DNA from 4 places in the Streptomyces rubellus genome. Region 1 is predicted to be linked to each of the others. Evidence: riboswitches for the same ligand, from Rfam matches in the RefSeq annotation. Region 1 holds a riboswitch; each other region holds the start of a gene.
What was found. Region 1 has a riboswitch for cyclic di-AMP ahead of V1L54_RS03795 (LysM peptidoglycan-binding domain-containing protein). Riboswitches for the same ligand answer to the same signal wherever they lie in the genome.

Region 1 (7,213 bases):
CGCGCGGCGGGCGGCCGAGCTGCCGTCGGAAGGCCTCGGTGTCGGTCTCGGTGGGCGCGGTGGGCGGAGTGCGGGGCGGGGGCGTTTCCATGGTTCCTCGAAGGGTGGCGGGCGTCGGACGTCGGAAGGGGCCGGAGCGGGGGCGGGCGCGGGCGGTCAGGGGCGGCCGGTGTCGGGCGGCCGACCCCCGGGACCCTCGGCGATCCCGGCGTCCGCCGCGTCCAGGCCCTCCCACAGCCGCCGGTGCCAGGACCGGCCGGGGGCCGTCTCCCGGCCGTCGGAGGAGCGCCGGGCGCGGGAGGACCCGTCGTCCTCCCGGTCCCGCTCCCGGCCCGTGCCGGCCGTGCCCTCCGGCAGGAGGAAGCCGGTCTCGCCGGGGCGCAGGTAGAGCAGGCGCTCGCGGGCCATCCGCTCCACATAGGCGGGATCCTGCCAGCGGGCCTTCTCGTCGCGCAGCCGCTCGACGCGCTCGCGCTTCTCCTCGACCAGGCGGCGCTGCTCGGCTATCTCCGCGCGCTGCGAGACGTACTGCCGCATCGGGTAGGCGAGGACGACGACGAGCGAGCACAGCACGAGGACGAGGAGCGCGGCGCGGCCGGTCAGCCTGCTGCGCCGCGGAGCGCGCATCCGGCGGTGCTGCGCCCGGTAGACGCGCTCCGCCGCCTGGGTGCCCAGCGCCCTGAGTCTGGTCGCGGTGGAGAACCGCTCCCGTTCCGCGGCCACCTCGCCTCCCCTGTCCTGCTCCGTGCGCGGTCGTCGCACGGACGTGTGCCCCCGCCCTCCCGCCACCGTACGGGACGGTGCCGGCGGGAGGGCGGGGGCGGTGCCCGGCGCGGCTGTTCCTACCGGCGGCTCACCGGCGGCTCACCGGTCCGCGGAGCGGAACCGCGGGAACGCCGAGCGTCCGGCGTACACCGCCGCGTCGTCGAGGATCTCCTCGATGCGCAGCAACTGGTTGTACTTGGCGACGCGCTCGGAGCGGGCCGGGGCGCCGGTCTTGATCTGGCCGCAGTTGGTGGCGACGGCCAGGTCGGCGATGGTGACGTCCTCGGTCTCGCCGGAGCGGTGGGACATCATGCACTTGAAGCCGCTGCGCTGGGCCAGCTCGACGGCGTCCAGGGTCTCGGTGAGGGAGCCGATCTGGTTGACCTTCACCAGCAGGGCGTTGGCGGCGCCCTCCTCGATGCCGCGGGCCAGGCGCTCGGGGTTGGTGACGAACAGGTCGTCACCGACGAGCTGGACCTTGTCGCCGAGGCGCTCGGTGATGGTCTTCCAGCCGTCCCAGTCGTCCTCGAACAGCGGGTCCTCGATGGAGACCAGCGGGTACGCCTCGACCAGCTCGGCGTAGTAGTCGGTCATCTGGGAGGCGGTGCGCTCCTGGCCCTCGAAGACGTAACGACCGTCCTTGTGGAACTCGGAGGCGGCGACGTCCAGGGCGAGGGCGATGTCCTGGCCGGGGGTGTAACCGGCCTGCTTGATCGCCTCCAGGATGAGGTCGAGCGCCTCGCGGTTGGAGCCGAGGTTCGGGGCGAAGCCGCCCTCGTCGCCCAGGCCGGTGGACAGCTCGCGCTCCTTCAGCACCTTCTTGAGGGTGTGGTAGACCTCGGTGCCCCAGCGCAGGGCCTCGGAGAAGGACTCGGCGCCGATCGGCGCGATCATGAACTCCTGGATGTCCACGTTGGAGTCGGCGTGCGAGCCGCCGTTGAGGATGTTCATCATCGGGACCGGCAGCAGGTGCGCGTTCGGCCCGCCGAGGTAGCGGAAGAGCGGCAGGTCGGACGCCTCGGAGGCGGCGTGGGCGACGGCCAGCGAGACGCCGAGGATGGCGTTGGCGCCGAGCGAGGACTTGTCCGGGGTGGCGTCCAGGTCGAACATCGCCTGGTCGATCAGGCGCTGCTCGGTGGCGTCGTAGCCGACCAGCTCCGGGCCGATCTGCTCGATGACGGCGAGGACCGCCTTCTCGACGCCCTTGCCCCCGTAGCGGCCCTTGTCGCCGTCGCGCAGTTCCAGGGCCTCGAAGGCGCCGGTCGAGGCACCGGACGGGACGGCCGCGCGGCCGGTGCTGCCGTCGTCGAGGCCGACCTCGACCTCGACCGTGGGGTTGCCTCGCGAGTCGAGGATCTCGCGGGCCACTACGACGTCGATGGACGGCACGGGGGTCTCCTTCGTGTGTGTCTGGCTGGGTGTCCGGCCGGAGTGCCGGACCGAGGTGTCTGCGGGGTTGCCGCCCCTGAGCCTATCCGCCCCGCGGCACCACCTCGCCGGGAGTCCGCGCCGTACGGCCGAACGGTCGGCGAAGACGCGCCGAAGACACGCCGAAGACTGCGGAAACACCGGCTCGACAGGGAACGGCACCATTTTGTTTCCGAAGTAAATAAACCCGATACGGCGCGCCCTCCGCAAGAGCGGTGACGCGCCGCACCGGGCCGGATCCGCCGGGTGACGGGCCCGGACTCAGACCCTGAGCTGCTGGCCCGGGAAGATCAGGTCGGGGTCGTCGCCGACCACGTCCCGGTTGGCCTCGTAGAGCCGCTGCCAGGTGGTGCCGTGGGCGGCGGCGATCTCCCGCAGGGTGTCGCCCGGCCGCACGGCGTAGGCACTGGCCTCGTCCGCGGCGGAGCCGGCCCCGCTCTCCGCCCCGGCCCGGGCGCCGCCCTGGACACCGGTCCGGGCATCGACCCGGACCCCGGTTCCGGTCCCGTCCCCGCCGTCCGGGTTCACCTGCGCCCGGGGACCGCCGGCGGTGAGCCCGCCCTCGTCCGCGCAGCCCCAGGCCCGCGGCCCCTGCATGGCCAGCAGCCGCTCGGCGACGGCGATCTGCTGCTCTCTGGTGGCCAGATCGGCACGCGGCGCGTACCGGGTCCCGCCCGCGGCCTCCCAGCTGGACTGCGAGAACTGCAGTCCGCCGTAGTAGCCGTTGCCGGTGTTGATGGACCAGTTGCCGCTGCTCTCGCACTCGGCGACCCGGTCCCAGGTGTCCACGGACGCCGCGGCGGCGCCCTGGGCACCCGCCAGCGGAACGGCGATGGCGGCGCCCGCGGCGCCGGTCAGGGCGGCCGCACGCACGGCCTTGACGGTACGGCTGTCGTGACCCTTGGCGGTGAACAGCATGAACGTCCCTACTCACCGACGCCTGCGAGGTGAGCTGTCGGGTTCGGGCCGTGAGCAGCCCGGCCGGACGGGGACGGGCGTCCCCGTACCGGCTTCACCCCAAGCCGCCGTGGGCGCGGTGCGCCCACGGCGGCGCCTACCTGGTTCCCCCGCTCCTGCCAGCGGCGCTGACGCGACGACTACCCCACCGGCCGCCGGCAGGATTCGGCGCTGCGGTCGGTGGCACTCGCGGTCGCGAGCGAGTAGACCGTAAGCACACCCGGGCAAATACCTCAAAACATGTCAGAACCCATTCCGTCACCCTTCCTGACGGCCAGAATGGTGGAGTACGCAGGTCAGGGGGCCGGCATTAGGCCGGACAGCGAGGACACGCCGCAAGGCCCCGGAATTGGTCCGGAAGGGTCATCCCGCGGGCTCAGTCGAGCTCGATCCCCTGCCCCGGCACGATCAGGTCCGGGTTCTCACCGAGGACGTCCTTGTTGGACTCGTACAGCTCGCTCCAGCTCAGCTCGTGCTGCTGGGCGATCCGCACGAGCGAGTCCCCCGGCTGCACGAGGTAGTCCCCGGCGGTGAGGCTCTCCTGGCCTCCCGCGGTGGCCGCGTCGGAGCGGTCGGCCGTCTCCCCGGCGCCCGCCTGCCGCTCCAGTTCCAGCTCGAGCGGGTCGCGCTCGCCGCGGTGCTTCCCGGCGCCCTCCGCCGGGCCGGCGCCCTCCGCGCCCTCGGCTCCGGCGGCCGGGTCCGTACCGGCCTCCCCGGACTCCTCGGCCGCCTCCGGCCCGGGGCTCTCGACGGCCGCCCCGTCGGCGGAGTCGTCCGCCTTCCCGTCGGCCTTCCCGTCGGCCTTCTCGCTCTTCTCGGCCTTCTCGGCCTTCTCGCTCTTCTCGGCCTTCTCGGCCTTCTCGCTCTTCTCGGCCTTCTCGGCCTTCTCGGCCTTCCCGGTCTTCTCCGGGGCGTCGTCCGCGCTCTTCTCGACGGCGGGGGCCGACGGGGAGGCGGGCTGCTCGCCGGGCAGGTAGTTCTCGGGGGCGATGGCCGGGGCCTCACCGGTGGTGTCGTAGCGCAGTCCGGCGTTGATGCCGCAGCCGGGCCAGGCCTCCGGCCCCCGGTCCGCGAGGATCTTCTCGGCTATCGCGATCTGCTGGCTGCGGCTGGCCAGGTCGGGACGGTCGGCGTAGGACAGGCCGCCGTACTCCTTCCAGAGCTTCTGGGTGAGCTGGAGGCCGCCGTAGTAGCCGTTGCCGGTGTCGGCGCTCCACAGGCCGTCGCTCTCGCACTGTGCGACCCGGTCCCAGGTGTCGAGGTCGGCTGCCTGGGCGCCCGAGGCGCCGAGGAGGGGTATGGCGATTCCCGCGCCGGTCATCCCCGCCGTGACGAACGCGGCGGGGGCCTGACGGGGGCGGCGGTGCTTACCGGTCCCGGAGAGCATGTGTGGGGCCTCTCGTACGTGGGGAGACAGAAAGGTTCTGCGGGTTGTTGACGGCAGAACGTAGCGCCCGAGACGGATCATCACAAGCCAGTGTCGCGTAGATCACGTGTAGGTCACGTAAGTGACACTGTGTCACCAGTGTACCGGTTCGAACTCCACCGGGAGCGCCCGCAGTCCACGCATGATCAGGCCGCCGCGCCACCGCAATTCGGGCGGTTCCGCCGCGAGCCGCAGGTCAGGGAGGCGCCCCAGCAGGGCGGACAGCGCGATCCGTCCCTCCAGCCGGGCCAGCGGCGCCCCCAGGCAGTAGTGGATGCCGTGCCCGTAGCCGAGATGCTGGTTGTCACTACGTGTAAGGTCCAGTACATCCGGGTGAGCGAACCTCTCCGGGTCGCGGTCGGCGGCCGCCAGCACCACCAGTACCGGGTCGCCGGCCTCGACGCGCTGCCCGCCGAGCTCCAGCGGCTCGGTGGCGAACCGCCAGGTGGCCAGTTCCACCGGCCCGTCGTAGCGCAGCAGCTCCTCCACCGCGCTCTCCAGCAGCCCGGTGTCCCCGGCGGCCAGCGCGTCCTGCAGGAGCCGCCGCTGCTCCGGATGGCGCAGCAGGGCGTAGGTGCCGTTGCCGATGAGGTTCACGGTGGTCTCGAACCCGGCGAACAGCAGGATGAAGGCCATCGCGGCGGCCTCGTTCTCCGTCAGGTGCTCGCCGTGGTCGCTCGCCCGGATCAGTCCGGAGATCAGGTCGTCGCCCGGTTCGCCGCGCTTGCGGTGGATCAGCTCGGCCAGATACGCGCGCATCCGTTTCACCGCCCGGCCCACCCCGCCGCGCGGCCCGCGGTCGTGGCGGATCATCATGCCCGCCCAGTCGCGGAAGTCGTCCTGGTCCTCGGCGGGGACGCCGAGCAGGTCGCAGATGGCGTGGATGGGCAGCGGGAAGGCGAACTCGTGGATGAGGTCGGCGCTTCCGCGCCCCGAGAAGCCGTCGACGAGCCGGTCGGCCAGCTCCCGCACCCGCGGCTCGAAGGCCGCCACCCGGCGCGGGGTGAACGCCTTGGACACCAGCCGGCGCAGCCGGGTGTGGTCGGGCGGGTCGATGTTGAGCAGATGCGTCATCAGGTTCGCGCTGCGCTCCCCCGGGATGCCGATCTTCCCCCGGCCGTGCGCGGTCTCGCTGTGGCGGGCGGGGTTCTTGCTCAGCCGCGGGTCGGCCAGCGTCTCGCGCGCGTCGGCGTACCGGGTCACCAGCCATGCCTCCACCCCGCTGGGCAGCACGGTCCGGTGCACCGGCGCGTGCTCGCGCAGCCAGGCGTACGCGGGGTACGGGTCGGTGGCGAACTCGTGGGTGAACAGGGCGGGCATCGGCGGCGGTACGGCGGTGTCCGGCCGGGTGTTCGGACAGGCTTCCGGGCCTCGGTTCTCCTGGTGCACGCCCCGACGCTAACGCGCCCGCCGGAGCGCGCCCTCCCCGCCTGCCCCTCCCCGGCTCCCCCGGCTCCCCCGGCTCCCCCGGTTCACCGGGGGAGCCCGATTGCCGGGCCGTGCCGGGGGTACGGCGCGGGGGACGGAACGGCGAGAACCGCCGGAAGGAGGCCGTGGTGTCCTCGCACTATCCCCCTCCACCTCCCCCGCCGCGGGACTGGGAGCCCTACTTCCCCGAACCGGAACCCGAGCCCGGGCCGGAGTCCGGTCCGGGGCCCGAGCCGCCCGCGGAACCGCTCCGGGACGGGCTGGGGACCGCCGCGCTGGTCCTCGGCCTGCTCGCCCTCCTGACCTTCTGGACCGTCGCCGGCGGCGCGGTGCTGGGGCTGTCGGCGCTAGTGCTCGGACTTGCCGGGCGCCGCCGGGACCGGCGCCACGGGATGCCGGGCAGCGGTACGGCACTGGCGGGGACCGTGCTGGGGTTCCTCGGCCTGGCGGGCGCCGTCCTCGTCCTCTCCGCGGCCACGGTGGCCGTGGAGTCGGGTGAGTTCGGCGCTCTGCGGCAGTGCCTGCGCGACGCCGGGGACGGCGCCGCGGTCGAGCGGTGCGTGGCGGACTTCGGCGAGGGCCTGTGGCCCTGAGCCGCGGCTCAGCGGACCGCCGCCCGGCGGCGACCCTCCCCCGGCACCCTCGGCAGCGCCAGCAGGATCAGCAGCCCGCAGCACAGCAGGATCACCGAGCCGGTGCGGAAGGCCAGCGCGTACCCCGGGGCGAGGCCCTCCGGGGTGTCGCCGGTGACCCGGGAGGCGGCGACGGTGGACAGCACCGCCAGGCCCAGCGAGCCGCCCATCGTGCGCGAGGTGTTCACCAGCGCCGAGACCACACCCGCGTCCCGGTGCGGCGCCCCGGTGGTGGCCAGGGCGGCGAGCGGGGTGGCCAGCAGCCCGACGCCGAACATCGCCGTCATCCCGGGCCCCAGGACCGTGCTCGCGTAACCGCCGTCGGCGGCCATGACCAGGCCGTACCAGAGGAAGCCGGAAGCGCCCAGCGCCACCCCGGTCAGCGCGGTGTTCCGGGCGCCCGCCCAGGGCATCAGCCGGGGCGCCAGCATGGAGCCGACCACGATGCTCAGCGAGTGCGGCAGAAAGCCCAGGCCCGCCTGGAGGGGCGTGAAGCCCAGCACGTTCTGCATGTACAGGGACATGAAGTACCAGGAGGAGAACGTCGCCGCGCCGCAGACGAACATCGCGGTGTTCG
Region 2 (7,213 bases), on a different contig from region 1:
CGTGCCGTGTCCGTCGTGGTCCATCCGCAGCTCTCCCATACCGTGCCGATCCGCTCGAACCAGAGTAGAACCGCCCCCGGCCGGAGCTCCGGCCGGGGGCGGTGCGCGGACGTACGGGTCAGGCCGGCTGGGTGGCCGTCGCGATCCGCTCGGCGCGCAGTGCCTCGTACCAGCGGTCGTCCACCGGCGGCAGCGCGTTCACGTCCAGCGCCAGCTTGACCAGCAGGTCCGCGATCTGCGGATTCCTGGCCAGCACCGGCCCGTGCATGTAGGTGCCGAAGACGGTGCCGTTCCAGGCGCCCTCGGTGCCGTCGCCGGTGCCGTTCCCCTTGCCCAGCCGGACCCGGGCCAGCGGCCGGGCCGTCGGACCCAGGTGGGTGACGCCCTGGTGGTTCTCGAACCCGGTGAGCTGGGGCAGCCCCAGCCGCTCGTCGATGTCGGCCAGGACGTCGCCGACGCACCGCTCGCCCTCGCCGCGGGTGCTGGTCACGTCCAGCAGCCCGAGCCCCGGCTCGCGCTGCCCGAGGTCGTTGACGAACTCGTGGCCCAGGATCTGGTAGCCGGCGCACACCGAGAAGACGATCGCGCCGTTGTCCACGGCCCGGTTCAGTCCGCCGTCGCGCCGCAGCCGCTCGGCCGCCAGCCGCTGCGGGCGGTCCTCGCCGCCGCCGATCAGGTAGATGTCACCGGAGGTGGGGATCGGCTGGTCGGAGCGGACGTCCGTCCGGTGCACCCCCAGCCCGCGCTGCTGGGCGCGCCGCTCCACCACCAGCACGTTGCCCTGGTCGCCGTAGGTGCTCAGCAGGTCCGGGTAGACCCACACCAGCCGAAGGCCGCTCTCGCTCATGTTCGCCGTCCTCGCCGTGCCGGGGTTCGAAGGAATCGAAAGGAATCGAAAGGAATCGAAAGGAGGTGGAAGGGGTGGAAGGGGATGGAAGGGGGATCGGAGGGTGCCCGTGGCGATCAGTTGCCGACGACGCGGCGCAGGTCCTGGAACGCGGTGTAGTTCGCGATCGCCTCGATCCGTCCGGGCGGGCACTGCCGTACGGCCTCGGCGGCGTTCTGGCACACCTGGAAGTCGACGCCCGCGACCTCCAGCCGGACCGCCAGGTCCAGCTTGCGGTCGCCGATCACGCAGATGGGGTGCCCGGCCAGCCGGGAGTAGTCCACGTCCCACAGCCAGGAGGTGTCGGTGCCGTCCGCGCCGCGGGCGTTGACCGCCAGGATGACGGGCGAGGGCGGGGCGTCGATCAGCGAGAAGGTCTCCAGCCAGCCGGCCGGGTTCTTGGCCAGCAGCAGCCGGATCTGGCGGCCCTGGTAGGACACCACGTCGTAGCGGCCCGCCACCGCGGTGACCGAGTACATCCGCTCCAGCGCCGCCTGGGGCGGTACGCCGAAGGCGGCGGCGACGGCCGCGGAGGTGGTGGCGTTGGCCTTGTTCGCGCGGCCGGGCAGCTGGAGGCGGATCGGCCAGGCCGAGCCGTGCGGGTCCAGCACGTGGTCGCCCGACAGCGCCCAGCTCGGGGTGGGACGGCGGAAGCCGCACTCCCCGCAGAACCAGTCGTCGCCCGGCCGCTGCATCACACCGCCGCAGGCCGGGCAGGACCAGGCGTCGTCCTTCCACTCCTGGCCGGCGGCCACCCACACCACGTTGGGCGAGGAGGAGGCGGCCCACACCACCAGCGGGTCGTCGGCGTTCGCGATGATCACGGCCTTGGAGCCGGACAGGCCCTCGCGCCACCGCTCGGCCAGCATCCGGGTCTCGGCGGCGCGGTCGAGCTGGTCGCGGGAGAGGTTGAGCAGGGCGATGGCCTTGGGGGTCACGTCGCGGGCGACCGTCGCCAGGTACTTCTCGTCGACCTCGATGACGCCGTAGCGCGCGTCACCGCTGCCGGCGAGCGCCGCGGTGATGCCCGCGGGCATGTTGGCGCCCAGCGCGTTGGAGACGACCGGGCCCGCGGCCCGCAGGGCCTCGGCGATCAGCCGGGTCGTGGTGGTCTTGCCGTTGGTCGCCGACACCAGGACGACGTCCAGGTTCTGCGCCAGCCGGGCCAGCAGGTCGGGATCGAGCCTGAGCGCCACCTTTCCGCCGATCACCGATCCGCTGCCCCGGCCCGCGGCTCGCGACACCGCCGCAGCGGCCTTGCCGGCCGTCACGGCCAGCTTGGACCGTGGCGGCAGCGGTTCCGTGTTCCCTGCCATCGTCCTTGTCCCTCCTTGCCCCTGGATCGGGCCTCAGCCTACCGAGGTCCGCTCCCGTCCCCGAATCGTGCCACCCGGGATGATCGCCGCAGTGCGGGACATGACGCCCGTGCGGCGCGGCGCCGTTGCGGAGGTTCCGCTTCCGCCCGTCCCGCGCGGCGGTCGCCGGGAGGGGCCGGGGAGGCCCGGCGGGAGGGTCAGAAACCGGGGCCGCCCGCCCGGTCGTCCGCCGTGGCCAGGCCGCCCCACAGCAGGTCCGCCAGCTGCCGCACCAGCCGGTCGCGGGGATAGGGCCGTTCGCGCAGCCACCAGTCACCGGCCGCGTGCATCATGCCGACGATGCCGTGGCCCCAGATGCGGGCCCGCTCCCCGCCCTCGGGCCCCAGGTCGACGCGTTCGGCGATCACCGTGGCCAGTTCCTCGCCGAGCCGCCGCAGCAGCGGGGCCGAGTGCTGGCCGACGTCGAAGCCGCGGTCCCCGCCGGGATGCTCGGCGGGGTGCATCAGGAAGCGGTAGACCTGCGGGCGGGCCTCGATGGCGGACAGGTACGTGTCCAGGGCGGCCGCCACCCGCTCGCGCCGGTCACACGGCGCGTCCAGCGCGGCCCGCAACGCGTCCACCAGGGCGTCGGTGTGCCGGACGGCCAGGGCCCGGTACAACCCGCCCTTGTCGCCGAAGTGCCGGTACAGGATGGGCTTGGTGATGCCGGCCTCGGCGGCGATGGCGTTCATCGAGGCGCCGGGCCCGTCCCGGAGCACCACGCGCTCGGCGGCCTCCAGCAGTTGCCTGCGGCGGCGTTCCGTGGCGGTGCGCTGGTCCTCCCGCTGTGTGGTCCCCATGCCCTGGTCTCCCCGTCCGCGGCCGCTCGCCGTCACCTGAGCGCAACGTAACACCCCTGGAGCGCGGTGGAGCTGTCCGGAACAGGAGGTTGACAACGGACCAGTGGGCAACATATTTCTGTTACCGCCAGTAACAACCGGGATGGAGGGCTTCCATGGGGGAGTTCGCACTCGACCTCAGCGACGACCAGAAGGCGGTACGGGACTGGGTCCACGGCTTCGCGGCCGATGTCATGCGCCCCGCCGCCGCGGAGTGGGACGAGCGCGAGGAGACCCCGTGGCCCGTCATCCAGGAGGCGGCCAAGATCGGTCTGTACTCGCTGGACTTCTACGCGCAGCAGTACTTCGACCCCACCGGCCTGGGCATCCCGGTGGTGATGGAGGAGCTGTTCTGGGGCGACGCGGGCATCGGCCTGTCGATCGTCGGCACCGCCCTGGCCGCCGTCGGCGTCCTCGCCAACGGCACCGAGGAGCAGATCGGCACCTGGATCCCGCAGATGTACGGCGACGAGAACGACGTGAGGGTCGCCGCCTTCTGCTCCTCCGAGCCGGACGCCGGCTCGGACGTCTCCGCGATGCGCACCCGCGCGGTGTACGACGAGGCCAGGGACGAGTGGGTGCTCGACGGCACCAAGACGTGGGTGACCAACGGCGGCATCGCGGGCGTCCATGTCGTCGTCGCCGTCGTCGATCCCGAACTCGGCGCCAAGGGGCACGCCTCCTTCGTCGTACCGCCGAACACCCCCGGCCTGTCCCAGGGGCAGAAGTTCAAGAAGCACGGCATCCGCGCCTCCCACACGGCCGAGGTCGTCCTGGACGGCGTCCGCGTCCCCGGCCACTGCCTGCTGGGCGGCAAGGAGAAGCTCGACGAGCGCCTCGCCCGCGCCCGCGAGAAGGCGAAGCGGGGGAAGGCCGGGGAGCGCGTGCGGAACGCCGCGATGGCCACCTTCGAGGCCTCCCGTCCGGCCGTGGGCGCCCAGGCCGTCGGCATCGCCCGCGCCGCGTACGAGGTCGCGCTGGAGTACGCCAGGACCCGGGTGCAGTTCGGCCGCCCGATCATCGACAACCAGGGCATCGCCTTCCAGCTCGCCGACATGCGCACCCGTATCGACGCCGCCCGGCTGCTGGTGTGGCGGGCCTCGTGGATGGCGGCGGCGGGCAGGCCCTTCGAGGCCGCCGAGGGCTCGATGTCCAAGCTCTTCGCCGGGGAGACGGCCAAGGCCGTCACCGCCCAGGCGATCCAGATCCTCGGCGGCAACGGCTTCACCCGGGAGTACCCGGTGGAGCGGATGCACCGGGACGCCGCCATCTACTCGATCTTCGAGGGCACCAGCGAGATCCAGCGGCTGGTCGTCGCCCGCACGATCTCGGGCATGCACATCCGCTGAACTCCGCCGGACCACCGCGGGGGCGGCGGTGGTCCGGTGACGCGGCGCGCTGTTCCCCGGGGACGCTCCGCCCCGGCAGGCGTGCCGCTCCGGGAGCGGGGCCGGGCCGTACGCGGCGCGGCCCCGTCCGCGTGCGCGTCCGGCGGACGGGTGTGGCGGCGGGGGCGCCGGAGGACATCCGGGCGGTTCCGCCCGACGGGGCGTCATATCGCCGGCGCGTGGCGTTTCCCGGGTGAATCCGCACCGGATTCACCCGACACGCGGGCAGCCGTTCGGGGTGACGGGGCTCACACGCGCCGGGTCCGCGCGGGATTCCGCCCGCCCTTTTCGCGCCTCCGGACAGCCTGTCAGAATCCCCTGTTCAAAGGTTGTTTCATGCGGTAACCAACCGGCCGGTGAAACGGTTCCGCGGCCGGGTTCCGCAGGAGTGAAGAAGTTCACAGAAAGCCTTCAGTCTTCGAAATCGCGGCGTTCTTGACGCAGTATCCGTAAGCGTTGCCAAGTCCCCGTCGCACGGCGGGGCGGTCCGGGCGGACGCCGAGTCCTGCCGCCACCCGGGCGAGAGACGAACCACAACGGATCGGCAGGAGCGGGAGACCCGAGCAAGGCGGGCCGCGTCCCACGCGGCCCTTGGGGTGAAGCCACTTCGGTGGCCGGGCAACTTCGCCGGCCCGAACCCGACAGGTCATCTTTCGCAGGCGGATGACGAAGGGTCAGTTCATGTCCGCGTACGCACGCATACCGGGACTCGCCTCCCGGGCCGCCGTCACCTCCGCCGTCACCGTGGCGACGCTGGCGGGGGCGGCACTGGTGCCGAACGCCACCCCTGAGGCCGAGGCGGCCACCCCGGCAGGCAAGGCGCTCAAGGTCGCGGCCGCCAAGAAGGGCGCGCCGTACAAGTACGGTGCCGCGGGGCCGAAGCGCTTCGACTGCTCGGGGCTCACCCAGTACTCGTACAAGAAGGCGGGCAAGAAACTGCCGCGCACCGCGGCTGCCCAGTACAACCGCAGCAAGAAGGTCTCCGTCAAGTCGCGCAAGAAGGGCGACCTGGTGTTCTTCCACTCCGGTGGCCGTGTCTACCACGTCGGCATCTATGCCGGCAGCGGAAAGATCTGGCATTCCCCGAAGCCGGGGAAGACCGTCCGGAAGGAAAAGATCTGGACCAAGAGCGTGCGGTACGGGCGGGTGAGGTAAACCGGGTCAGCCCCGGTCCGGTCCGCGGGGCCCGAGTGCCTCCGGGGGCCGGGAACGACGGCGCGCCACGGGAGACCCCCGTGGCGCGCCGTCCGGTTTTCCGGCCCCGGCGCCCGGTTCCGGAATGCGCGCCGGTCTCCTCCGGGCCACCGGTGCGCGCGGGCGCCCCGCCCGGCGGTGGCCGGACGGGGCGCGGTGCCGGCGCGGTCAGTGGTTGGGGCTGTCGGCGCTGATGTCGGCGAGCGCGGACCCCGGCTCGCGCTCCACGGCCAGGTCGCCGATGCTGACGACGCCGACCGGGTGGCCGTGGTCCACCACCGGCAGCCTCCGCACGGAGTGCTCGCGCATCAGCCGGACCGCTCGCGAGATGTCGTCGTCGGGCTCCGCGGTCACCAGCGTGTCGCTGCAGACCTCCTGCACGGGGGTGTCGCCGCCGCTGTTCTCGGCCAGCGCGCGCACCACCAGGTCGCGGTCGGTCACCACACCGCGCAGTTCGTCACCGTCGACGATCAGGATGTCGCCGATGTCGTGGTCCCGCATCAGGCGCGCCACCTCGGTCAGCGTGGCCTGCGGGGTGGCGGTGGTCGGATCGGCGGTCATGACGTCGCGGATCTTCCGGGCCATCGGAACGCTCCTCGTCTGTCGGACTCGGATGTCGGGCGAAGGCGGCGCGGACCGTGGTCACCGGTGCCGCCGCCCTTGTGCACCGGTACCCGCAACCGGGGTGGTGATGTCCGATGTGCCGCTTTGGAGGCTTTCGGTGTGCCGGGTGTTCCCCGGCTCCCCTCCCGGACGTCTCCCCGGGCTCTCCCCGCGCCCGCGCCCCCCGCTCCGCCTCGTCCTGTCACCGGGGCGAGTGGTGTTCCAGGACCCGGGCCAGCAGCCGTACCAGTTGGGCGCGCTCGTCCGGGGAGAGCCCGGTGAGCAGCTCGTCCTGTGCCCGGTCCAGGGACTCGTCGAGAAGACCCAGATGCCGTACTCCGGCGGTGGTGACCGTGACGATGTTGCGGCGGCGGTCCGCCGGGTCCGGGGAGCGCCTGACGAGGTCCCGCCCGGCGAGCTCGTTGAGTGCGGCGACGACGTCGCTGCGGTCGATCCCGCAGCGGCGGCCGAGCTCCGCCTGACTGGCCGGACCGTACTCCTCCAGCGCGGCGAGCAGGGCGTAGTGGTAGCGCCGGACGCCGGCGTCGGCGAACGCGGCCCACACCAGCCGGTGGGCGTGTGCCGTCGCCTGCGACAGGAGCCAGCTCGGTGTGTTCCGCAGCCGGGCGGGGGCGGCGTGGTAGGCCGTCGTGTCCATGCGGCGAGCGTAGCCGAGCCGGCTCATTCCGTTGGTCGCACCCACGGTGGTGCCGGATGCGGGGAGGTGGCCGCGGGCGGACGGATCCGGACTGTGACCATCGCCCGCACCGGGGTACAGGTAGGGACCATGAGCACTGTGCAGAACGAAGAGAGCGCTAGCCTCGTCGAGATCGAACTGCCCGACTGCACCGCCTCGAACGCCGCGGCCGTCTTCGCCGTACTGCGGTCGGCGTTCCCGCGGTCCCCCCAGCTGGGGGACGGCCGGGAGCGGGACGGCGGGGACGGCGG
Region 3 (7,213 bases), on a different contig from region 1:
AGTTCCTGGAGCTTGCGGGCGAGAACGGGGTCGGGCTTCTCCGGCTTGGCGTCGAACTGCAGCCGCTGGGTGTGTCGGAACATCGGTGCTCTCGCTTCCCGGCCGGGTCGGGCCCGGCCTTCGGAGGGTCGGAACGCGCTGTGTACGCGGGTCCGTTGCGCACGGAACGCCGGTGCGCTCCGTCCCTCCGGACGCTAGGGAGCGCCCGTCACCGCGCCGTCTCCGCGGAACGGCGTGATGGACATGTCGGAATATGGCAGCAGAGAGTGTGACAAGTCGCCGGACGGGAACCTCCGCGTCCGACCGATCCGGAGACCGGCCGGGCCGGCGTCCCCACCCGGAGAGCCCCCACCATGACGACTTCCTTCACCCTCACCTCCTGGCAGCCGCACCCGGACCCGGCGGACCGGGAGGCCTGGCTGACCCTGCTGGGCCGCTTCCACCTGGAGATACGTTCCCGGTGCGTGGTCCTCAGCCCGTCCGTGCAGCGGCTGTTGGCCTTCCTGGCGCTGCACCGCGAGGGGGTGGCCAGGCCGGTCGTGGCCGAGACCCTCTGGCCCGACCTGGCCGTCCGGCGCGCCGGGGCGAGCCTGCGCTCCACGCTGTGGCGGCTGTCCCGGTGCAGCGGACCGTGCGAGCTGGTCCGCCTCGGCGACGCGACCCTCTCCCTCGCCCCCCGGGTCGGCGTCGACCTGCACCTGGCGGAGCGGAGCGCGGCCCGTCTCACCGCGCCGCACGGCGATGGTGACGCCGGCGGTGACGCGCGGGCCGCCGGTCCGGTGCCGCGGTACGCGCTCGACTGCCTCGGGGAGGACCTGCTGCCGGACTGGCCCGAGGACTGGCTGCTGATCGCCCGGGAGCACTTCCGCCAGACCCGGCTGCACGCGCTGGAGGCGGTGTGCCGGCGACTGCTGCGCGCCGGCCTCCGCACCGCGGCCATGGAGGCGGCCATGGCCGCGGTGGAGGCCGAGCCGCTACGGGAGAGCGCGCACCGCCATGTCGTCCGGGTGCACATGGCGGAGGGCAACGCCGCCGAGGCGCTGCGGCACTACGAGTTCTTCCGGCTGCTGCTGCGCAGGGAACTGGGGCTGGCACCGTCCGCCGAGTTCCGGCGTCTGATGGCGCCCTGCCTGGGCCGTCCACTGGACCGCGGTCCGGCCGTGCCCTGACGGCCCGGCGCGCGGCGCGCGGCGCGCGGTGTGCGGCGTACGGTGCGGGCCGGATGCCGTTCACCGGGGGCGGGTACGGTCCTGCCGACGGGAGCGCGGACGCGAGGAGGAGCGGGCGATGGGCGAGTCACCGGCGGTGCCGGCCGGGGCGCCGGGAGCGCCGGACGGCCCGTCCCCCCGGCTGCGGCGGCGGCTGGGCACCGGCGACGCGGTGGTGATCGGCCTCGGCTCCATGATCGGCGCGGGTGTCTTCGCGGCCTTCGCCCCGGCGGCCCGCGCGGCCGGTTCCGGACTGCTGCCCGGCCTGGCACTGGCGGCGGTGGTGGCGTACTGCAACGCCACCTCCTCGGCCCGGCTGGCCGCCCGCCACCCCGACTCCGGCGGCACCTACGTCTACGGCCGCGAACGGCTGGGCGAGTTCTGGGGCTATCTGGCCGGGTGGGCCTTCGTGGTCGGCAAGACGGCCTCGTGCGCGGCGATGGCCCTGACGGTGGGCCTGTACGCGTGGCCCGAGCGGGCGCACGCGGTCGCGGTGGCCGCGGTGGTGGCGCTGGTCGCCGTCAACTACGCGGGGATGCGGAAGACCGCCTGGCTGACCAGGGCGATCGTGGCGGTGGTGCTGGCGGTGCTGGCCGCGGTGGTGGTCGCCTCCCTCACCTCCGGCGCGGCGGACGCGGCCCGGCTCTCGCTGCGCGCGGACGACGGCGCGGGCATGACGCCCGGTGGGGTCCTCCAGGCGGCCGGGCTGCTGTTCTTCGCCTTCGCCGGCTACGCCCGCATCGCCACCCTGGGTGAGGAGGTGCGTGATCCGGAGCGCACCATTCCGCGGGCGATCCCGCTGGCGCTGGGCATCACCCTGGCCGTCTACGCCGCCGTCGCGGTGGCCGTGCTGAGCGTGCTGGGCAGCACCGGACTGGGCGAGGCCACCGCGCCGCTGGCCGACGCGGTCCGCGCCGCGGGCGCCGATCGGCTGGTGCCGGTGGTACGGGCGGGCGCGGCGGTGGCCGCGCTCGGTTCGCTGCTGGCGCTGGTCCTGGGGGTCTCCCGCACCACCCTGGCGATGGCCCGCGACCGGCATCTGCCGCCCGTGCTGGCCGCCGTCCATCCGCGCTTCGGCGTGCCGCACCGCGCCGAGCTGGCGGTCGGCGCGGTGGTGGCGGTGGTGGCGGCCACGGCGGACGTGCGCGGCGCGATCGGCTTCTCCTCCTTCGGGGTGCTCGCCTACTACGCGATCGCCAACGCCTCCGCCCGGACCCTCACCCCCGCCGAGGGCCGTCCGGCCCGGATCGTCCCCGTCGTCGGGCTGGCCGGGTGCGCGGCGCTGGCCCTGGCCCTGCCCGCGGTCTCGGTCCTCTCGGGGGCGGCGGTGCTGGCCGCCGGTGCCGCGGTGTACGGGGTACGCCGTACGGCCGCCGCCCGGCGGCGCTGACCGGCGCCGATCCGGCGTCCGCCCGTACTGCCCGCTCGCACTGATCGCCCGCACTGATCGACTCGCCGGGCCGCGGCGGGTCGGGAAGAGTGGGAGAAGTGCACGGCGATCGACGGCATGCGACGGACAGCGGCCGGGAACGGGCCCGCGCCATTCCGGGTGTCGGCCGCCCGCCGTGGCTGCTGCCGCTGGTGCTGCTGGTGGCCGGGCTGGCCGTCAACCTGGCGACGCCGCCCAGTCTGCTGCTGGGAACGGCGTTCGGTGCCGCGCCCCTGGCCGCGGCGGCGCTGTGGACGGCGCGCGGCACCCTGTTCACCGGGATCGCGGCGGTGCTGGCGTACGCCGCCGTGCTGCTGCGGGGCGGCCCCGGCTGGACGGAGGGCCTGCTGAGACTGGGCGCGGTCGCCGCCTTCGGTGTGCTGGCCCTCGCCGTCAACCACGCCCTGCGCCACGGCGAGCAGCGGTTCGCCTCGGTCCGCCAGGTGGCCGAGGCGGTCCAGTTCGCCGTGCTGCCGGTGCCGCCCGGCCGGATCGGCGGCCTGGAACTGGCGGTGCGCTACGAGGCGGCCCACGCCTACGCCCGGATCGGCGGCGACCTGTACGCCGTGCAGCGCACCCCGTACGGGGTGCGGCTGCTGGTGGGTGACGTGTGCGGCAAGGGGCTGGACGCGGTGGCCACGGTCACCGTGGTGCTCGGCGCCTTCCGGGAGGCGGCCGAGACCGAGCCGGACCTGGCGGCGGTCGCGGACCGGATCGACCACGCCCTCCTGCGGGAGCGGTCCCAGCGGGCCGGGCAGTCGGACTGCCTCCCGGGCGGGGGCGCCGGACGGCCCGTGGAGTTCGTCACGGCCGTGCTGGCCGAGCTCCCGCCGGGGCCGGCCGGGGAGCCGGAGAGCGTGCGGATCGTCAGCCGGGGTCATCCGCCCCCGCTGCTGCTGTCCGCCGGCGGAGCCTCGGTGCGGACCCTGGAGCCGGACTCGTACGCGCTGCCGCTGGGGCTGGGGGACATGGCGGGTCCGGCGGACGCGCCGGAGGGCCCGGACGGCGGTACGGGCCCGGTGCCCTTCCCGCCCGGCGCGCTGCTGCTGCTCCACACCGACGGGGTGACCGAGGCCCGGAACGCCGAGGGCGTCTTCTACGACCCGGTGGCCCGGCTGCGCGGCCGCCGCTTCCCCGGCCCGGGCGCCCTGCTGGACGCCCTCGTCGCGGACGTCCACGCGCACGCGGACGGCCGTACGGACGACGACATGGCGCTGCTGGCGGTCATGCGCGACCCCGCGCCGCCCCCGCCCCCGTCCCGCTCCGGCGAACCCGGATGACCCCGTGAACCCGGTGACCCTCGGTGCCACCGGCCGCGGCGCCGTCGGTCACGCTGCGTATCGCCGTCGTGCACACATCCGTACCATCTGGCCGGCCCTCAGCTGAGTGACTTACGTCTCTTCGACCCGTAGGGGGTGGCAACTCGCCCGTTTTGGGCGGGAGATGCCCCGTTAAATCCCCGTCGAAATTACTCACCATGTGAAGGAGGGACTTGGAATCCCGGCTGCCCCTCTATTAACGTTCGATAACGCAGCGCGGTCGTCACTGCCGTCGAAAGAGGCGGCACCGTGCGCCGTCGCCGAATCCTGACCGTGCGACTCCGCCACCGCGGAGCCCGCACCCAGGGAACCGGGGAACCACTTCTTGGGGTGAATCGGGCAAGCGCGTGCACGTGCATCCGCATGTGCGAGCCCGTAGGAGACCTTCCTGCTCCGAACCCGTCAGCTAACCCGGTAGGCGAGAAGGAAGGAAAGGAGAGCGCCCCCGTGGCGTCCAGCAGCCCGGCCTCCGAGGCCCCCGAGGTCTCGTACGACCTGCACACCGGCACCTTCGCCCCGTTCGGCCCGGACGGCGACGGGGAGCGGCGGGTGTGGAATCCCACCGAGGATTCCGTCCGCCCGGTCCGCGGCCGGCACCGTGTCGTCAAGCAGCGCAACGGCATGGCGCGCAGCGGCGCGGTCCTCGGCGTCGGCATGATCGCGGCGGTCGGCGCGGGCGGCATGGCCACGGCCAAGGTGAAGTCCCCGGCCGCCATCGCCATGCCCGACCTGGACCTGGACTCCGTCCCCGGCGTCGGCGCCCTGATAGACGGCGACGACACCGGCACCGATGTCACCCCGGTCTCCGACGAGAGCACCGCCAACCCCCTCAACCTCGGCCAGGCGTCGCCGCTGGGCACCGGGGACGCCGACCAGGACGCGCCGGTCGTCACCACCGCGAGCCTGACGACGGACGCCGGCGAGGCGCTCCGGGCCCGCATCCTCCAGCAGGTCGACCAGCAGCAGACGGGCGCCACCCAGGCCGCCCTCCAGGCCGCCGCCGACCAGGCCGCGGCCACCGCCGCCGAGGAGGCCGCCGAGGCCGAGGCCGAGGCGAAGCGCAAGGCAGCCGAGGAGGCGAAGCGCAAGGCCGAGGCCGAGCGCCTGGCCAAGCTCGCCGCCAGCCACACCCTCCCGCTCTCCTCGTTCCAGCTCTCCTCCCAGTTCGGCGCCTCCGGCTCGATGTGGGCGAACAACCACACCGGCCTGGACATGGCCGCCCCGTCCGGCACCCCGGTCAAGGCGGTGCACACCGGCGAGATCGTCGAGGCGGGCTGGGCCGGCTCCTACGGCTACCGCATCATCCTCCGGCTCGACGACGGCACCGAGATCTGGTACTGCCACCTGTCCTCGATGACCAAGACCAGCGGCAAGGTGACCACCGGCGACGTGATCGGCCGCGTCGGCTCCACCGGCAACTCCTCCGGCCCGCACCTCCACCTGGAGGTCCGCCCCGGCGGCGGCGACCCGATCGACCCGCTGACCTGGCTGCGCGGCAAGGGCCTCAAGATCTGACCCGGCCGGTTCCGATGCCGGCCCGGACTCCGGTGCCGGCCCGGACCCGACGAGGTTCCTTCCGCTCCTCCTCCCCCCTCCTACTGACCCCCCACCACCAGCGCCGCCGCCTCGCACACCGCCGGTGTGCACGTCGGCCGGCCCAGGAGGGGACGAGGCGGCGGCGTACGGGCACCGCACCTGCCCACATGCCCCGGCGGCCCTGGTGATCCACCCCCCGACACCAGGGCCGTCGGTCCTCCCCGCCCCCACGGCACCCTCACGCACGGCCCGGCACCCCGTTCACGCGCCGGTCCGGCGCGGCGGCTGCCCGTACGCGCGGTCCACCGGCAGCCGTACCACCAGCCGCCGGTCGGCGACCACGGCCCGCCGGTAGTCGTCCCAGTCTGGGTGCTCCTCGCCCCGGATCGCCCGGTACACCTCGATCAGCTCCTCGACCGTGGCGTCGCCCGGCTCGGCGGCGGGCGGCGTCAGCTCGGCCAGCCCCTCCGCCACCGTCCAGGCCCAGCCGTCCGCGCTGGTGACATGGAAGCTCGCGCGGGGATCGCGCCGCAGGTTCCGGGTCTTGGCGCGGTCGGCGGTGACCGAGATCCGGATCAGCCGCCGCTCGGGGTCGTAGGTGTGGTTGACGTTCGACAGCTGGGGCCGCCCGTCCCGCCTGAGGGTGACCAGCACCCCCAGATCGCGCTCGGCGAGGAGGGCGAGCAGCTCCTCCGGCGCCTGCTTCCCCGCGTTCCCGGCCATGGCGGTCCCCTCCCCGGCTGTCCTCCCGGCTGTCACTTCCGCCCCAACACCCCCGGCCCTCCCGTCATTCCCCGCCGCTCCCGGGCCGCTCGGCGGTGAACGCGAGCCGGTAGCGCCGTACGTCGCTGCGCACCAGCCCGGGGAAGTTCCGGACCCGGTGCCACTGCGGGGTGGGCGAGCCGACCCCCTCGCCCGCCGCCGCCAGGGCGTCGAGGTGGGCCTGCTCGCTGACCCACTCCGCGTAGTTGACGACGCGGGTGCCGTCGGTGGAGAGGTGGAAGTGCCCGGAGATGCCGCCGGCCGGCGGGGCGGGGTCGGTGTCCAGCGCCTCGCCGACGGCGTCCACCCAGGCCCGCTGCCGCGCCTCGTCGGGCCCGTCGAACGTCACGTCCACGATCACCACGCAGCCCGGCTCGGGCCGTTCCCCGCTCCCGTTCCCGTCCCCGGGCAGCCCGAAGCCGCGGTAGTACCGGGTGCGCACCAGGTCGAGCCGCTCGATGCCCGGCACCGCGCGGTCGACCTCGTCGTTGCGGTGCGCGCGCTGATCGCGCACGAAGTCCTCGTACGCCCGCTCGTCGGCCCACTGGGAGTAGTGCAGCAGCGTCCGGCCGTCGGTCCCGGCGTACACGCTGTACGACAGCAGGCCCGGCAGCGGCCAGGGCCGCCCCGTCCAGACGGCCTCGATCGCCGCGACGGCGGCGCGCTGCCGCTCGGGCGTGCCCACGTCCCAGAAGCTGAAGAACGGGGCGCCGACGCCGGGGCGGGCGGGGTCGGGGTGGGTGAGCGGTCTGGTCTCGGGCATGGCGTGATACCTCCTCGCGAGCAGCGGTGTGTCCGTCCGTACGCGCCCACCCTCATACCTCAAGTCCGCTTGAAGTCAAGCGGTTGTCCGGCCAACGAGGACAGAACCTTTCCGCAGGGCCCCGTAGCGTGCCGGACATGGCAGCGAACAGGACAGCCGCAACCGCCGGCCCCCATCCCCTCCGCCCGTTCCGCGT
Region 4 (7,213 bases), on a different contig from region 1:
GATGCCGCGGTCGGAGTCGACCATCGCCAGGGCCGGGCCCTCGGCCAGCTCGGCCTCGAAGGACTCCTTGATCCTCGCGCCCTCGGGCAGCGACTCCAGGCCCTTGAGGATGCCGCCTAGCCCGTCGTTCGGGGTCAGGCCGGCCGCGGCGAGCGTCTCGCCGTACTCGGCGAAGGTCTTCGGGAAGAAGGCGCGTACCGCGTGGCCGAAGATGATCGGGTCGGAGACCTTCATCATCGTGGCCTTCAGGTGCACGGAGAACAGCACGTCCTCGGCCTTGGCCCGGGACACCTGCGCCTTGAGGAACTCGCGCAGCGCCGCCACCCGCATGACGGCCGCGTCCACGACCTCGCCCGCCAGCACCGGCACCGACTCGCGCAGGACGGTGGTGGAGCCGTCGTCACCGGCCAGCTCGATGCGGAGCGAGCCGTCCTCGGCGACGACCGCGGACTTCTCGGTGGAGCGGAAGTCGTCCTGGCCCATGGTGGCGACGTTCGTCTTCGACTCGGCGGTCCAGGCGCCCATGCGGTGCGGGTTGGTCCTGGCGTAGTTCTTCACCGAGGCGGGGGCGCGGCGGTCGGAGTTGCCCTCGCGCAGCACCGGGTTGACGGCGCTGCCCTTGACCTTGTCGTAGCGGGCGCGGATCTCGCGCTCCTCGTCGGTCTTCGGGTCGTCCGGGTAGTCCGGGAGCGCGTAGCCCTGCTCCTGCAGCTCGGCGACGGCCGCCTTCAGCTGCGGGATGGAGGCCGAGATGTTCGGCAGCTTGATGATGTTCGCCTCGGGCGTCTTCGCCAGCTCGCCGAGCTCGGCGAGCGCGTCGCCGATACGCTGGTCCTCCCTGAGGTACTCGGGGAAGACCGCGATGATCCGCCCGGACAGGGAGATGTCCCGGGTGTCCACCGTGACCCCGGCCTTCGAGGCGTACGCCTGGACCACGGGCAGGAACGAATACGTCGCCAGGGCAGGGGCCTCGTCGGTGTGCGTGTAGATGATGGTCGAGTCAGTCACCGGGTGCTCTCCGCTCCACGTCTGCAACATTGCTCGACATCAAGATATCTCGTGGGCCCCGCTCCCTTCGACTCTCCCCTCCGCTCTCCTCCACTGCTTCCCGGCTCCCCACCCGATTCCCCCTCGGCGGGGAGCCGCGCCGGCGGCACGGGCGCCGCAGGACACGGCGGGGGCCGCCGGGCGGACGCCCGGCGGCCCCCGCCCGTCCCCGGGGACGGGCCGGTACGGTCAGTACGGTCCGTTGACGTTGTCGATCGACCCGTAGCGGTCGGCCGCGTAGTTGCAGGCGGCGACGATGTTGGCGACCGGGTCGTACTGGCTGTTGGCGGTGCCCGGCACATGGTAGGCGTCGAAGGTCGGCTTGATGACCTGCAGCAGGCCGATGGAGGGAGTGCCGCGCTGGGCGTTGATGTCCCAGTTGTTGACGGCGTTCGGGTTGCCGCTGGACTCCCGCATGATGTTGCGGTGGATGCCCTGGTAGCTGCCGGGGATGCCGTGGGCCCGCATGATGTCCAGGGCCTCGCGGATCCAGCCGTCCAGGTTGTCGGCGTAGGCCTTCGCCGACTGCGGCTGCGCGGACTGCCGGGCCTGCGCGGCGGGGCGGGCCTCGTTCTTCTTCGGCGCGGCCTTCTTCGGCGCGGCGCTCGGGGTGGCGCCGGACCGGGCGGTGTCGAGGGTCAGCCGCTGGCCGGGGAAGATCCGGTTCGGGTCGTCGCCCACCGTCTTCCGGTTGGCCTCGTAGACCGCCTCCCAGCCGCCCTCGACGCCGTGGCCGGTGGCGATGCCGTAGAGCGTGTCACCGCTGAGGACGGTGTAGGTGCCGGGGCCGGCGGACTTCCGCTCCGCCGCGGCGGCTCTCTCGCCCTGCCGGCTCTTCTGGACCTGCTGGGTCTGCTGGGTCTGCTGGGTCTTCCCGGTCTGGGTGCGGACCTCGGAGCGCTGCCGGTCGGCGGCTCCGGCGTCCGGCGTACCGCCGTCCCGGCTGAGGCCGGCCGCGGGGCCGCAGGTGGGCCAGGCGCCCGGCCCCTGCATGTCGAGCAGCTTCTCGGCGGCGGCGATCTGCTCCGCCTTGCCGGCCAGGTCGGCGCGCGGCGCGTACCGGGTGCCGCCCGCGGCCTCCCAGCTGGACTGCGAGAACTGCAGTCCGCCGTAGTAGCCGTTGCCGGTGTTGATGGACCAGTCGCCGCCGCTCTCGCACTCGGCGACCTCGTCCCACACGGCGACGGAGGCGGCGTTCGCGCTGCCCGCGGTGAGCAGCGGCGCGGCCACGCCCGCGCCACCGGCGGTGAGGACGACGGAGAGACGGGAGAACTGACGGGAGATCACGGGCGTGCGCGGGCGACGGTGTCGGCCTCGAGACATGGGGGGATGTCCTCTCCTACGCCTGCGAGGTTAGCTGTCGGATTCGGGCTGGAGTTGCCCGGCCGTTCCCGGTGCGCCGAGGCGCGCCGGGGAGTGGCTTCACCCCGAGCCGTACCGGCGGAAAGCACGGTACGGCGGATATGTGGTTTCCCCGCTCCTGCCGCGTTCGACTGCGGTCCGTCCCCCCGACCGGGCGGCAGGATTCGGCGTACCGGCGGTGGGGCCTCCGCCCTGGGACCGGAGGCCAGGAAACATAAACACAACCAATTCCCGGAAACAAGGGACCAAAAATCCGCCGGGTCACACGATCACCGCAGGCCTGTAGTGGTTGGCCACGGTACGTGGCCGATCTCCTCCCGGGAGTGAGAGGTCACCCGGCCCGCCGATCGGCCAAAGTCCGGCGGAAATCGGGGAATCGGCGGCGGGGGACGGGTCCTCTTCCCAGGAGGCAACCGCCGGTGAAATGGAGGAGTGATTCCCGACACATCCGCCGGACGGTTTTCTTTACATCACCCGATCAGGAACTTTGCGCACCTCTCCGGAGAATACCGGAAAACGACCGCACCCCTTCGTGAGTTATTCGGCCTTTCTGTCCGCTGTGCCCCTTTCAGGGCTTTCGGTCTCTTCGTGTGCTTACCCGGGGACCGGGCCGGTCGCCGCCGGGCGCGCCCGGCCACCCGTCAGGCGCGGGTCAGCTCCGCCGCGCCGAAGGAGACGTCGAAGCGGTCGCACCAGATGCTCACACTGGTGAACCCGGCCGGGTCGACGTCGTCGGGCAGCGGATAGTTCTGGTCGCCCTTGTTCCCCTTGAGCTTGCCGAGACTGACGTACTTCCCGTCGTCGAAGACGCTCCAGCCCGCCCGGCCCTCCTTCACCGGCGCGTCGGTCAGCCAGACGTACAGGTCCGGGCCGTTGCTGGTGTCGAGGCCCTCCAGGCGCAGGACATGGGAGCCGTCGGCCAGCCGGAGCAGCCGCACGGAACCGGAGGTGGTGTGCTCATGGCTGATCAGATCGCCGCCCGCCAGCGTCCGCGGCTCCTGCGGTGCGGACGGCGTGGACGACGGGGACGGCACCGGGGAGGCGTCCCCGGACGGCGCGGAGGCCGTCGGCGGGGCCGCCGTGTCCGCGGCGGCGGGCAGCGCCTCCTGGACGGTCTCGTCCTGCCACAGCTTCCACGGCTGGAACCAGTACAGCCCCACCCCGGCCGCCACGACGGCCAGCACCGCCACCCCCGCGACCACCGGCCTGCCCAGCACCTGGCGCACACGCCCCATCCCGTTCTCCTCCTGGTCCGTGCCTCGGTCCGGCACACCATTCAACGCGGCCGGCGGCACCCGCGGGCCGTTCGGAGGATGACGGAACCCTTACGGCTCCCCGGCGCTCCGGCCGCTCCGGGGACACGCCGGAGGCAGGGCGCGGCCGCGCCCCGGCGGACCGCACATGGCGGTCACCGGACGGGCTCCGGGGCGATCTCGGCGATCAGGCCCTCGATACGGGCCTTGATCTCGTCACGGATCGGGCGGACCGCCTCGACCCCCTGCCCGGCGGGATCGTCGAGCTTCCAGTCGAGGTAGCGCTTGCCGGGGAAGACCGGGCAGGTGTCCCCGCACCCCATGGTGATGACGACGTCGGACGCCTGGACGGCCTCGACGGTCAGCACCTTGGGCACCTCGGCCGACATGTCGATGCCGACCTCGCGCATGGCCTCCACCGCGGCGGGGTTGACCGCGTCAGCCGGGGCGGATCCGGCCGAGCGGACCTCGACGCGGTCGCCGGCCAGACGGGTCAGCCAGGCGGCGGCCATCTGGGAGCGGCCGGCGTTGTGGACGCACACGAACAGCACGGACGGCTTGTCGGACATCACGGACTCCCTGCCTCACGACGACTCCCGGGAGTGGCATCACCCCCGACTGATGTGAGAGTATCAGCGCATGATGACGTCAGTCGATACTGACCTGATCCGGGTGCTCGCCGACCCGCTCCGCATGCGGATCGTGACCCTGCTGGCCACCGAGACGCTGTGCACCACCCACCTGGTGGCGGAGACCGGGGCCAAGCAGACCAATCTCTCCAACCATCTGCGGGTGCTGCGCGAGGCGGGTGTGGTGGAGACCGAGCCCTGCGGCCGGTTCACCTACTACCGGCTGCGCCCGGACATCATCGAGTCGCTGGGCCGCTCCCTGCAGGAACTGGCCCGCACCGCCCGGACAACCCGCGCCGCCGAGACGAAGAGGCCCTGCCCATGACCACCGCCGACGAGACCACCAGACCGGCGGACGAAGCCGGCGGCATCGCCGCCAGGCTCTCCACCCTGGACCGCTTCCTGGCGGTGTGGATCCTGCTCGCCATGGCCGCCGGCCTGGGGCTGGGCCGGATGATCCCCGGCCTGAACGACGTCCTGGCCAAGGTCGAGATCGGCGGTGTCTCCCTGCCCATCGCGCTGGGCCTGCTGATCATGATGTACCCGGTGCTGGCCAAGGTCCGCTACGACAAGCTCGACGCCGTCACCGGCGACAGGAGACTGGTCGTCACCTCACTGGTCGTCAACTGGCTCATCGGCCCGGCCGTGATGTTCGCCCTGGCCTGGATCTTCCTGCCCGACCTGCCCGAGTACCGCACCGGCCTGATCATCGTCGGACTGGCCCGCTGCATCGCCATGGTCATCATCTGGAACGACCTGGCCTGCGGCGACCGCGAGGCCGCCGCCGTCCTGGTCGCCCTCAACTCCGTCTTCCAGGTCCTCGCCTTCGGCCTGCTGGGCTGGTTCTACCTCGACCTGCTCCCCGGCTGGCTCGGCCTGGGCAACGGCGAGGCCCTGGACATCTCCATGTGGGAGATCGCCCTCAACGTCGTCATCTTCCTCGGCATCCCGCTGGCGGCCGGCTTCCTCACCCGCCACCTGGGCGAGAGGAAGATGGGCCGCACCGGATACGAACAGCGCTTCCTGCCGAAGATCGGCCCCTGGGCCCTGTACGGCCTGCTGTTCACCATCGTCATCCTCTTCGCCCTCCAGGGAAAGACGATCACCTCCCAGCCCCTCGACGTCGCCCGCATCGCCCTGCCCCTGCTGGTCTACTTCGCGATCATGTTCTTCGGCACCTTCGCCCTGGGCAAGGCCATCGGCCTGGCCTACGAACGCACCACCACCCTGGCCTTCACCGCCGCGGGCAACAACTTCGAACTGGCCATCGCCGTCGCCATCGCCACCTTCGGCGTCACCTCCGGCCAGGCACTGTCCGGCGTCGTCGGCCCCCTCATCGAGGTCCCCGTCCTCATCGCCCTGGTCTACGTCGCCCTCGCCTGGCGCAAGAAGTTCACCACCCCCGCACCGGCCCGGGAGGGCTGACCTCCGCGCCGCGCCCCCTCCCTTCTTCGCCTCCTCCGGGGCGCCGCCGGTACGGCTCCTGCCCGTACCGGCGGCGGCCCTCGGGCGGTCTCCCGGCGCCTTCCCGGTGTCTCCGGCCGGGCAGGCCCCTGACACGGCAGTCGCCCGGCGGGACGACGGGCCACCCGGCGCCGGGGCACCGGAGGAGGCCCGGCCGGCCGAGCCGGGCGGCCGCCGGCTGTCCACCGAGGCCGGCACCGCCGGCACCGGCCGCGTCGTCGGCGTGTACGTCACCGAGGGCAGCGCCGCCTTCGGCTGGTTCGACTACCGGCGGGCGGACCCCGGCACCTGACCGCCCGTCGTCCCGGGCGCTCCGGGCTCCCCCGTCACCGCGGGCGGCGGGGGGCCGCCCGCGGTGACCACACCGTCCCGCAACTCGAACACCCGGTCGGCGCGGCGCAGCAGTTCGTCGTCGTGCGTGGTCAGCAGGACGGTGGCGCCCTCGCTGTCCACCACGGCGCGCAGCAGCTCCAGCACCGTCTCACGGGTCCGGGTGTCCAGCTGTCCCGTCGGCTCGTCCGCGATCAGCAGCGCGGGCCGGTTCGCCAGCGCGCGGGCTATCGCCACCCGCTGCTGCTGGCCTCCGGAGAGCTCTCCAGGCCGCTGGGCGGCGTGCTCCCGCAGTCCGACGAGGGAGAGCAGCAGTTCCACCCGCTCCTCGCGCTCGTGGCGGGGGACGCGGCGCAGCCGCAGCGGCACGCCCACGTTCTCGGCCGCGGTCAGCATGGGGATGAGGCCGAACGTCTGGAAGACGAAGCCGACGCGCTCGCGCCTGAGCTCCAGCAGCCGCCGCTCGTCGAGCCCGGCCAGGTCGACACCGTCCACGGTGACCCGGCCGGCATCGGGCCGGTCCAGGCCTCCGACCAGGTTCAGCAACGTGGTCTTCCCCGCGCCCGAACGCCCCCGCACGGCCACCAGCTCTCCCCGCGGGACCTCGAAGGTCACCCCGCGCAGAGCACGCACGGCCGCGGAGCCGCCGCCGTAGGTGCGCACCACGTCCCGGACGGCGACCATCGCCTCCGGTCCCGCCCCGTCCGCCGCGTGCCGTGCGGGCGCCCCGGTGCCGGTCACCGGCATGTGTCCGTCCCCTTCCGCGTCCTTCCGCGCCGCTTTCCCGGCGGCTGACCCGGTCGCCGTCCGCCTACGCATCCCGCGAGTCCTCCGGTGCGCTCTCCCGGGCCTCCCGGGCGTCGTCCCGGTGGACGGTGATGTGGTCCGGCCGGAGCGTGAGCCGGGCCCGGTCGCGGATCGCCAGCTTCTCGGCGAACTCGGCCGGCAACTGCAGCCGCCCGGCCCGGTCGACCGTGACGTACTCCTGGGTCACCACGGTCTCGGCGCCCTTCCCGTCACGGGTCGCACGGCGCAGCACCTCCGAGGAGGTCCGCCCGTCGCGGATGGCCACCGTACGGCGGACCGCCGAGGCGACCGCCGCGTCGTGCGTCACGATCAGCACGGTGG

Region 2: linked by a shared signal. The riboswitch ahead of V1L54_RS12810 (C40 family peptidase) and the one ahead of V1L54_RS03795 (LysM peptidoglycan-binding domain-containing protein) in region 1 are both predicted to bind cyclic di-AMP.
Region 3: linked by a shared signal. The riboswitch ahead of V1L54_RS19965 (M23 family metallopeptidase) and the one ahead of V1L54_RS03795 (LysM peptidoglycan-binding domain-containing protein) in region 1 are both predicted to bind cyclic di-AMP.
Region 4: linked by a shared signal. The riboswitch ahead of V1L54_RS15620 (transglycosylase family protein) and the one ahead of V1L54_RS03795 (LysM peptidoglycan-binding domain-containing protein) in region 1 are both predicted to bind cyclic di-AMP.

What each region holds. Positions count from the first base shown of each region.
Region 1 covers NZ_JAZDCX010000002.1:317,982-325,194, reverse strand. The annotation lists gene V1L54_RS03810 (DUF501 domain-containing protein) at 1-91, opposite strand, end outside; gene V1L54_RS03805 (FtsB family cell division protein) at 157-723, opposite strand; gene eno (phosphopyruvate hydratase) at 865-2,154, opposite strand; gene V1L54_RS03795 (LysM peptidoglycan-binding domain-containing protein) at 2,455-3,111, opposite strand; cyclic di-AMP (ydaO/yuaA leader) riboswitch at 3,116-3,288, opposite strand; gene V1L54_RS03790 (transglycosylase family protein) at 3,527-4,537, opposite strand; gene V1L54_RS03785 (cytochrome P450 family protein) at 4,670-5,896, opposite strand; gene V1L54_RS03780 (DUF4190 domain-containing protein) at 6,133-6,597, shown strand; gene V1L54_RS03775 (MFS transporter) at 6,606-7,213, opposite strand, start outside.
Region 2 covers NZ_JAZDCX010000009.1:105,272-112,484, reverse strand. The annotation lists gene V1L54_RS12835 (cytochrome c oxidase assembly protein) at 1-24, opposite strand, end outside; gene V1L54_RS12830 (type 1 glutamine amidotransferase) at 119-847, opposite strand; gene V1L54_RS12825 (MurT ligase domain-containing protein) at 964-2,202, opposite strand; gene V1L54_RS12820 (TetR/AcrR family transcriptional regulator) at 2,400-3,041, opposite strand; gene V1L54_RS12815 (acyl-CoA dehydrogenase family protein) at 3,197-4,429, shown strand; cyclic di-AMP (ydaO/yuaA leader) riboswitch at 4,993-5,145, shown strand; gene V1L54_RS12810 (C40 family peptidase) at 5,150-5,623, shown strand; gene V1L54_RS12805 (CBS domain-containing protein) at 5,831-6,247, opposite strand; gene V1L54_RS12800 (MarR family winged helix-turn-helix transcriptional regulator) at 6,468-6,923, opposite strand; gene V1L54_RS12795 (hypothetical protein) at 7,053-7,213, shown strand, end outside.
Region 3 covers NZ_JAZDCX010000017.1:33,854-41,066, reverse strand. The annotation lists gene V1L54_RS19985 (manganese catalase) at 1-83, opposite strand, end outside; gene V1L54_RS19980 (AfsR/SARP family transcriptional regulator) at 354-1,169, shown strand; gene V1L54_RS19975 (APC family permease) at 1,288-2,598, shown strand; gene V1L54_RS19970 (PP2C family protein-serine/threonine phosphatase) at 2,697-3,917, shown strand; cyclic di-AMP (ydaO/yuaA leader) riboswitch at 4,235-4,392, shown strand; gene V1L54_RS19965 (M23 family metallopeptidase) at 4,404-5,471, shown strand; gene V1L54_RS19960 (PPOX class F420-dependent oxidoreductase) at 5,754-6,215, opposite strand; gene V1L54_RS19955 (antibiotic biosynthesis monooxygenase) at 6,280-7,017, opposite strand; gene V1L54_RS19950 (epoxide hydrolase family protein) at 7,155-7,213, shown strand, end outside.
Region 4 covers NZ_JAZDCX010000011.1:203,855-211,067, reverse strand. The annotation lists gene V1L54_RS15625 (NADP-dependent isocitrate dehydrogenase) at 1-1,008, opposite strand, end outside; gene V1L54_RS15620 (transglycosylase family protein) at 1,237-2,370, opposite strand; cyclic di-AMP (ydaO/yuaA leader) riboswitch at 2,377-2,589, opposite strand; gene V1L54_RS15615 (DM13 domain-containing protein) at 3,051-3,644, opposite strand; gene V1L54_RS15610 (arsenate reductase ArsC) at 3,818-4,231, opposite strand; gene V1L54_RS15605 (ArsR/SmtB family transcription factor) at 4,302-4,616, shown strand; gene arsB (ACR3 family arsenite efflux transporter) at 4,613-5,716, shown strand; gene V1L54_RS15595 (hypothetical protein) at 5,823-6,047, shown strand; gene V1L54_RS15590 (ABC transporter ATP-binding protein) at 6,020-6,832, opposite strand; gene V1L54_RS15585 (ABC transporter ATP-binding protein) at 6,897-7,213, opposite strand, start outside.